Regions from separate parts of the Streptomyces sp. 8N616 genome, predicted to be linked through region 2. Evidence: riboswitches for the same ligand, from Rfam matches in the RefSeq annotation. Region 2 holds a riboswitch; the other holds the start of a gene.
The links. A riboswitch is a leader RNA that binds a small molecule or an ion and turns the genes downstream of it on or off. The one in region 2 is predicted to bind glycine.
Positions count from the first base shown of each region.

Region 1: linked by a shared signal. The riboswitch ahead of gcvP (aminomethyl-transferring glycine dehydrogenase) and the one ahead of gcvT (glycine cleavage system aminomethyltransferase GcvT) in region 2 are both predicted to bind glycine.

Region 1 covers NZ_JBQQBY010000008.1:208,753-213,162, forward strand. Annotated here, with positions in the region: gene gcvP (aminomethyl-transferring glycine dehydrogenase) at 1-1,856, opposite strand, end outside; glycine riboswitch at 2,043-2,139, opposite strand; gene ACTWQC_RS10215 (PRC-barrel domain-containing protein) at 2,265-2,651, shown strand; gene ACTWQC_RS10220 (DNA polymerase IV) at 2,558-4,120, opposite strand; gene ACTWQC_RS10225 (MerR family transcriptional regulator) at 4,177-4,410, opposite strand, start outside.
Region 2 covers NZ_JBQQBY010000022.1:20,292-24,701, reverse strand. Annotated here, with positions in the region: gene glyA (serine hydroxymethyltransferase) at 1-253, opposite strand, end outside; gene gcvH (glycine cleavage system protein GcvH) at 348-728, opposite strand; gene gcvT (glycine cleavage system aminomethyltransferase GcvT) at 844-2,028, opposite strand; glycine riboswitch at 2,197-2,303, opposite strand; gene ACTWQC_RS20970 (AAA family ATPase) at 2,452-3,180, shown strand; gene ACTWQC_RS20965 (hypothetical protein) at 3,340-4,191, opposite strand.

The sequences.
Region 1 (4,410 bases), on a different contig from region 2:
TTCATGCCCGCCATCACGGCGCTGGCGGCGTTGGTGCCGTGCGCGGAGGACGGGATGAGGCAGATGGTGCGCTGCTCGTCGCCGTTGGCGCGGTGGTACGCCCGTACGGCCAGCAGTCCCGCCAGCTCGCCCTGGGAGCCCGCGTTCGGCTGGATCGACACCTTGTCGTAGCCGGTGACCTCGGCGAGCCGCTCCTCGAGCTCGCGAATCAGCGTCACATAGCCCTCGGCCTGCTCGACGGGCGCGAACGGGTGCAGCGCCCCGAACTCGGGCCAGGTGACCGGCTCCATCTCCGTCGTCGCGTTGAGCTTCATGGTGCAGGAGCCCAGCGGGATCATGCCGCGGTCGAGCGCGTAGTCCCGGTCGGCCAGCTTGCGCAGGTAGCGCAGCATCGCGGTCTCGGAGCGGTGCTGGCGGAAGACCGGGTGCGTGAGGTACTCGTCGGTGCGCAGCAGCGCCTCCGGCAGCGCATCCTCCACGGTCGCGTCCAGCGCCTCCACGTCCGCCTCGACGCCGAAGGCGCCCCACACCGCGGCCAGCTGGTCCCGGTCGGTGGTCTCGTCGCAGGCGATGCCGACCAGGTCCGCGTCGATCTCGCGCAGATTGACCCCGGCCTCGCGGGCGGCGGCCACGACGCCGGCGGCCCGCCCGGGGACGCGGGCGGTCAGGGTGTCGAAGTACGAGCCGTGGACGATCTCCACGCCGCCCGCCCGCAGACCCTCGGCGAGCAGCGCGGCGTAGCGGTGGGTCCGCCGGGCGATGCCCGCCAGCCCGTCCGGGCCGTGGTAGACGGCGTACATCCCGGCCATGACGGCGAGCAGCACCTGCGCGGTGCAGATGTTGCTCGTGGCCTTCTCGCGGCGGATGTGCTGCTCGCGGGTCTGCAGGGCCAGCCGGTACGCCTTGTCGCCGTCCGCGTCCACGGAGACTCCGACGAGCCGGCCCGGCAGGCTGCGGGCGAACGTCGAGCGTACGGACATGTAGCCGGCGTGCGGGCCGCCGAAGCCCATCGGGACGCCGAAGCGCTGGCTGGTGCCGACGGCGATGTCCGCGCCCAGGTCGCCGGGCGAGGTGAGCAGGGTGAGGGCGAGGAGGTCGGCGGAGACGGTGACGACCGCGCCCAGCTCGTGGGCCTGCTCGATCACCGGCCGCAGGTCCCGCACCTGCCCGGAGGCGCCCGGGTACTGCAGCAGCACGCCGAAGACACCGCGCTCGGCGGCCTCCGCCGGAATGCCGCCGGACAGGTCGGCGACGACGACCTCGACGCCGGTCGGCTCGGCGCGGGTCTCGATGACGGCGATGGTCTGCGGGAGACAGTCGGCGTCGATGAGGAAGACCCCGTCCTTGACCTCGCCGACGCGGCGGGAGAGGGCCACGGCCTCGGCGGCGGCGGTGGCCTCGTCGAGCAGCGAGGCACCCGCGGTCGGCAGACCCGTCAGGTCGGCGACGACGGTCTGGAAGTTCAGCAGCGCCTCGAGGCGGCCCTGCGAGATCTCCGGCTGGTACGGCGTGTAGGCGGTGTACCAGGCCGGGTTCTCCAGGACGTTGCGGAGGATCACCGGCGGGGTGAAGGTGCCGTAGTAGCCGAGCCCGATCATCGGGGCCAGCACCTCGTTGCGGTCGGCGAGCCCGCGCAGCTCGGCGAGGACGTCGCCCTCCCCGCGCGCCTCCGGCAGGTCCAGCGCCCCGGCGCTCTTGATCACGTCGGGCACGGCGGCGGCGGTGAGTTCGTCGAGCGAGCCGTAGCCGACCTGGGCGAGCATCTTCGCCTGGGCCCCGGCATCGGGGCCGATGTGGCGCTGCTCGAAGGGGATGCCACGCTCCAGCCGGGAGAGTGGGATGCGGTTGGCGGTCATCTGCGGAGGCCTCCTGGTCGACTCGACCTGCGAGGGGTACCACTGCACGAGTACCCGGACGGCCTCCCCCTCTGTCATCTCAACCTGAGAGCTTCACCGGTCCGCCTGGGCGGCCCGGCTTTCACCGTCGGTGAGGAGGGGTTCCGGCACATTCCGTCCGACGCCCGCCCTGCTTTCCAGAGTGACCTCGTCCGTGCGGTACGGGTGCCTGAGAGATTCCGGGGAGGATTTGCTCCTTCGGCGCCTCCGGCCTTGCAGCGGAGGACTCTCCCGCACGGGGTCTGCAGCCGCTGTCAGCCTACCAGCGCGCCTCACGCCGGGCGTGACCCGCAGGACGCCGAGTGGCCGAGGCACGAGATGTGGCCTTTCGTTGTCTCATAGAGGACGTACGAGGAGTTGGAGGGCAGCGTGCAGTCCGATATCGATCCGCGGAGCCTGATAGGACGCAAGGCGTTCGACCTGGACGGAGCGAAGATCGGCACCGTGGACGAGGTGTATCTGGATGACGCCACAGGGCGTCCTGAGTGGGCCGCCGTGCGCACCGGCCTGTTCGGGCGCGACGCGTTCGTACCGCTGGAGCCCAGCGAGGTCGTCGACGACACCCTGCGGGTCCCCTACCACCGGTCTCTGATCAAGGACGCTCCCGACTTCGGCGTGGGGCGGCACCTCTCGCCGGAGCAGGAGCTGCAGCTCTACCACCACTACGGGCTCGACGCGTCCGCTCCGGGCAGCGGCCAGGACGACGGGGACGACGGCGACCAGGACTTCGGCCGTATCGCCGGGGACGGCGACTGATCGCCCGCGTACGCGTCCGCGTCCCGGTCCTCGGGTGACACCAGAGGCAGAGGCTCGGACGGCTCCAGGCCGGGGTCGTCCACGGGGAACGTGCGCACCCGCCCAGGCGCCGACCACGGCTGTTCGAAGCGCACGGTGACCTTCCCGACCCCGCTGCCCTGCACCCAGCCAGGTCCGAACTCCGCATGCCGGACGTCATGGCCCGGCACCCAGCGCCTGTGGCCGGGCTCCGGCGCCGCTTCCTCCGCCCCGGGTGGCGCTCCCCCATAGCCTTCGGCATGGGTGGGGGTCCCCCCAGTGGTAGCTGGGGGCGTACCCCCACCCGCGGTCTCCGGTTCCGCGCCGCCGGCCTCCGCTTCCGGCCCCGGTGTCTCCCCCGCGTGGGCCGTCTCCGCCGTCGCGGCCTGCGCGAACAGGTCCTCCTGCGTGAAGTCGGCGAGCCCGCTGACCCCGACGCCGAGCAGCCGTACGCCGCCCGTGGTGTCCACGGTCTCGATGAGCCGCGCGGCGGCCTCCCGGATCACCGCGGGGTCGTCGGTGGGCCCGCGCAGCGTCTCGGAGCGGGTGAGCGTCGAGAAGTCGTAGCGCCGGACCTTCAGCACGACCGTACGGCCCGACCGGCCCGCCGAGCGCAGCCGTCGCACGCACCGGTCGGCGAGCCGCGCGACCTCGCCCCGCACCCGCGCCCTGTCGTGCAGATCGACGTCGAAGGTGTCCTCGACGGACACGGACTTGGCGTCCCGCTCCGCGACCACAGGCCGGTCGTCGAGGCCCAGGGCCATGGCGTGCAGCGAGCTGCCGTGCGCTTTGCCCAGCAGCCGGACCAGCTCGTCCTCCCCCGCCTCGGCCATCTCACCCACGCTGTGGATCCCGGCCCTGCGCAGATGCTCGGCGGTGGCCGGACCGACGCCCGGGAGGGTGCGGACCGTCATGGGCGCCAGCAGCTCACGCTCCGTGCCGGGCGCAATGAGCACCAGTCCGTCCGGTTTCGCCTGCTCGGAGGCGATCTTGGCGAGCATCTTCGACCCGGCGAGGCCCACCGAGCCCGTGAGGCCGGTGACGGCCCGGATGTCGCGCCGCAGCCGCTCCCCCATCTCGCGCGCGGCGTCCGCCGACGCCGCCACCCCGCCGGCCTCGAGGTCGACGAAAGCCTCGTCCAGGCTCAGCGGCTCGACCAGCGGGGACAGCCCGTGCAGCAGCTCCATGACCGCGTCGCTGACCTGGCGGTACAGCGTGAAGCGCGGAGCGAGATAGGCGGCGTTCGGGCACAGCCGCCGGGCCTGGCCGGTCGCCATGGCGGAGTGCACCCCGAAGACCCGCGCCTCGTACGACGCCGTGGCCACCACGCCGCGCGGACCGATGCCGCCGACCACCACCGGCTTGCCGCGCAGGCTCGGCTTGGCCGCCTGCTCCACCGCGGCGAAGAACGCGTCCATGTCGAGATGCAGGATGGTCGGTGCGGACCTCACACCACCGATGCTGCCCTACGGCACTGACAACAGGCCGTGTACGGGGCTGCGGCGGGTCAGACGGCCCGGTTGCGGCGACGGGCGAGCTCGTCGGCCGGGTTGTGCCCGACGAGCGTCTCTCCGGTGTCCACCCGCTCGCCGTGAAGCTGGGACAGGGCGTCCTCCACGTCCCGCCAGACCACGCCGACCGCGATGCCGAAGATGCCCTGTCCGCCCTGGAGCAGACTCACCACATCGTCCGGGGACGAACACTCGTAGACGGTCGCGCCGTCGCTCATGAGCGTCATCTG
Region 2 (4,410 bases):
GCTCCTTGATCCGCTCGATGGCCAGCGTCTCGACGACGTCGACGTGCTCACAACCGCCGTAGTAGCGGCGGCCGGGGTATCCCTCGGCGTACTTGTTGGTGAGCACCGAGCCCTGCGCTTCGAGGACGGCGACCGGAGCGAAGTTCTCCGAGGCGATCATCTCGAGCGTGGACTGCTGGCGGTGGAGCTCGGCGTCGACCGCGGCGGCGACGTCCGGGTCGAGCTCGTGCAGGGACTGGTTGAGAAGCGACATCGGGATCCCAATCAGGAGGGGCGTCAGGGACTTCGCGGATTCAGCGAGTTCAGCAGGTTCGGCAGGTTCGGCAGGTTCGGCAGGTTCGGCGGGTTCAGCTGCCGGTGAAGGCGGTGTACTCGTCGGCGGAGAGCAGGTCGGCGGGCTCGTCGCTCACCCGTACCTTGAACAGCCAGCCGCCCTCGAAGGGGGCGGAGTTCACCAGCGCCGGGTCGTCCACGACGTCCTGGTTGACGGCCGTGACCTCGCCCGAGACCGGCGCGTACAGGTCGCTCACGGACTTGGTCGACTCCAGCTCGCCGCAGGCGTCGCCCGCGGTGACGGTGTCGCCGACCTCCGGGAGCTGGACGAAGACGACGTCACCGAGGGCGTCGGCGGCGTGCGAGGTGATGCCCACGGTCGACACACCGTCCGCGTCAGCGGCGGTGAGCCACTCGTGCTCCTTGCTGTAGCGAAGCTGCTGGGGGTTGCTCATGATCTGAATTCTCCTGGATCGGGGGGAGTGCTCGGTGACGGGTCTTGACAGGTGGGACGGGCTGTCATGAAACGGACGCCGGGGTCCCGCGCGAGGCGGCGCCGCTGGGCGGGCGTCAGCGCTGCCGCTTGTAGAAGGGGAGCGCCACGACCTCGTACGGCTCGTGGCTGCCGCGGATGTCCACCGCGACGCCCGCCGTGCCCGGCTCGGCGCGGTCGGCGTCCACGTACGCGATCGCGATCGGCTTGCCGAGGGTCGGCGACGGGGCGCCGGACGTGACCTCGCCGATCACGCTTCCCGACTCGGCGGAGACCACGGCGTACCCGGCGCGCGGCACCCTGCGGCCGGAAGCGATCAGGCCGACCAGCTTGCGCGGCGGGCTGGACTCGGCCCGCTTCGCCGCGGCCTCCAGCGCCGTACGGCCGACGAAGTCACCGCTCTTCTCGAACTTCACGACCCGGCCGAGGCCCGCGTCGAAGGGGGTGGTCGAGGTCGTCAGCTCGTGCCCGTACAGCGGCATACCCGCCTCCAGGCGCAGGGTGTCCCGGCAGGAAAGGCCGCACGGCACCAGGCCCACCGCGGCTCCCGCCTCGGTCAGCGCCTGCCACAGGGCCTCCGCGTCGCCCGGCGCGACGAAGAGCTCGAAGCCGTCCTCGCCGGTGTATCCGGTGCGGGCGATGAGTGCGTCCACGCCGGCGACGGTGCCGGGCAGGCCGGCGTAGTACTTCAGCCCGTCCAGGTCGGCGTCGGTCAGGGACCTGAGGATGCCGGGGGACTCGGGGCCCTGGACGGCGATCAGCGCGTAGGCCTCACGGTCGTCCCGCACGGTCGCGTCGAAGCCCTGCGCGCGCTCGGTGAGCGCGTCCAGCACCACCTGCGCGTTGGAGGCGTTGGCCACCACCATGAATTCTCCCTCCTCGCCCGCCTTGGGCGAGGTGGGGGTGCCCCCGGCGACGCCAGGGGGAGGGCCCGGCTCACCCCCCAGCCGGTAGACGATCAGGTCGTCGAGGATGCCGCCCTCGGCGTTGCAGATCATGGTGTAGCGGGCGCGGCCCACGGCCAGGGCCGAGAGGTGGCCGACCAGCGCGTAGTCCAGGACCTCACCGGCCTGCGGCCCGGTCAGGGTGATCTCGCCCATGTGGGAGAGGTCGAAGAGTCCGGCGCGGGTGCGGACGGCGACGTGCTCGTCGCGCTCGCTGCCGTAGCGCAGCGGCATGTCCCAGCCCGCGAAGTCGGTCATGGTCGCGCCGAGCGCGCGGTGCAGCGCGTCGAGCGGCGTACGGCGTTGGGCTTCGGTCATGTTTTCAGGCTCCCGGGCAGGGGTGGCGAGGCTGATGTCGAAGAGAACACAGCCTCCCCATCTGTCATCGGAACCTGAGAGGTTCGCCACGACCCCGGATCACGCGTCGGGGCTACGGGCTTGCACCTTGGGTGGGGCCGCACGCGGCGGCCCGCTTTTCAGATGTGCCTAGCCCGCGCGGTACGGGGCCTGAGAGATTCAAGGGAGGACTTGCTCCTTCGGCGCCCCGGTGACCGGCACAGCTGCCGGTCCGGGGACTCTCCCGCGCGGGTTCTAACGGCCGGTATGGAGTTGGCGCCGACATCATTGCACGGCCGCGCGAGGTTCGGACGGTCCGGTCCCGAGGTATCGAGGTTTACGGCATTACCTTTTCTTGACAGTCTTCGGGTCAGGGCGCAGTGACCGGACCGGACGGGGAGGACGATCACGGTGCACAGGGACAGTGCGTACGCGACGACGAGCGAGGTCGCGCGCGGCCCGCTGCCCGGTCGGCCGGAGCTGCCCGTTCTCCAGGCTCTCCAGGCCGTCGCCGGGGAAGCGGTCAGGCCGGGCCGCCGGTCGTCGCCCGCGCTCGACCTGCGCGGCGGCCAGGCCGCGGGGTACGAGCTGTGCTACTCGGCCGGTGACGTGCTCGTCGTCTCCGGGCTGCCGGGCAGCGGCAAGAGCACGCTGATCAGGCGGGCCGTCGCGGGCCTCGATCGGCGCGGCGGCCGGGTGCGCCGGGTGGACTCGCAGGACATGCGCGACCGCTGGGAGCGCGCCATGCCCGCCATGATCCCGTACGCCCTGTACCGGCCCCTGGTGCGGGTCGCCCACTACGCCCGGCTGTACCGGGGCCTCGCCTCGGGTGACAGCGTCGTCGTGCACGACTGCGGCACCCTCGCCTGGGTGCGCCGCTGGCTGGCGCGCGACGCGCGCCGCCGGGGCCGCTCCCTGCACATGGCGCTGCTCGACGTCCCGCCGGAGGTCGCCCTTGAGGGCCAGGCCTCGCGCGGCCGGGGCGTCTCCCGCTACGCCTTCGCGCGGCACCGCGGCGCCGTGGGGCGGCTGGTCGCGGACGCGGAGCGCGGACGGCTGCCGGACGGCTGCACCTCGGCCGTGCTGCTGGACCGCGGCGCCGCGAGCGCCCTGAAAAGCATCGGCTTCGAGTAACGCGCGCAGCCGGCTTTGCGCAGCCCGTTGTGGCGGGCTCCGGGTGGCGGGCTCCGGGTGGCGGGCTCCGGGTGGCGGGCTCCGGGTGGCGGGCTCCGGGTGGCGGGCTCCGGGTGGCGGGCCCCGGGTGGCTTCGAGCAGCCCGCCAGCTGGCTCCCGCTACTGCGCGGGCCAGCCGGCGGGCAGGGTCGGCGCCGCCGGGGACGGGGGCGCGCTCGGGAGATCGGGGGAGGCCGGGGCCTCCGGGGCGACCGGGACCTCGGGAGAAGCCGGGACCTCGGGGTTGGCGGGGGAGTTCGGGGCTTGCGGGGCACCCGGGACCTGGGGCATCGGCGGCAGCCCGTCCAGATTCGCCGCGGGCAGCCCGCCGCCGACCATGACGCTGGCGACCACGTTGACCGTGCCGGTGAGGAGTTCCTGGACCGCGGCCGCGGTCACGCTCTCATCGCCCGCGGGAATCGCCCTGAGCAGGGCGTCGAGTCTGGTCTCGAAGTCGGCGACGGCCTTGGCCTTGAGGTCCTGGCCCGGGTCGGCGGCGTTCGCAGCGGGGGCGGCGGCCGGGTCGGCGGCGTTCGCGGCGGGATCCGTGGCGGGGTCCACGGCGCCGGGCACGTCGTAGGCCGGGAGGATGGCCGGGTCCTGGCCGGGTGCGGGCTGGGTGGCGGGCGGCACGGCGGGCGCCTGCGTGACGGAGGCGAGTGCCCTCCTGATCTCCTCGCCGTAGCGGTTCGCCTCGGCGGCCGGCAGCCTGCCGTCGGGGGACTGGAGCACGGCCAGTACGAGATCGTTGACGGGCCGGGTCACACCGCCCAGGTCGCCGAGCAGCTTGGCCTGGCCGAGCAGCGCGTCGGCGCCGGGCAGCTGAGCCCCGGGCGCCTTCCTCTCGGGCGCGGAGCGCGCGGGGGTTCCCGTCTCGGAGACGGCCACAGCGGCGCCGGTGCCCGCCACGAGCGCGCCGCACATGGCGGACGAGACGAGGACGCCGGCCTTCCGGGGTATACGCATCGGCATGGGAGTGCTCCCTTCGGGTGTTCATCGGTTTCACGACCACCGTCCGGAGCCCGGCCACCGAGTGCAACTCGTCGCTACGGAGAGCGACGGCCCCGCGGCGTCCTCCGCCTCCTCCCACCGTCACGTGTGACCTGGGCTTTCGCCGCGGTTCGGGCGACCCCCGGGAGGGCTCGCGGGTGCAGCCGTTAGGGTGCGTGTGCGGTTCGTACGAGACGGTGG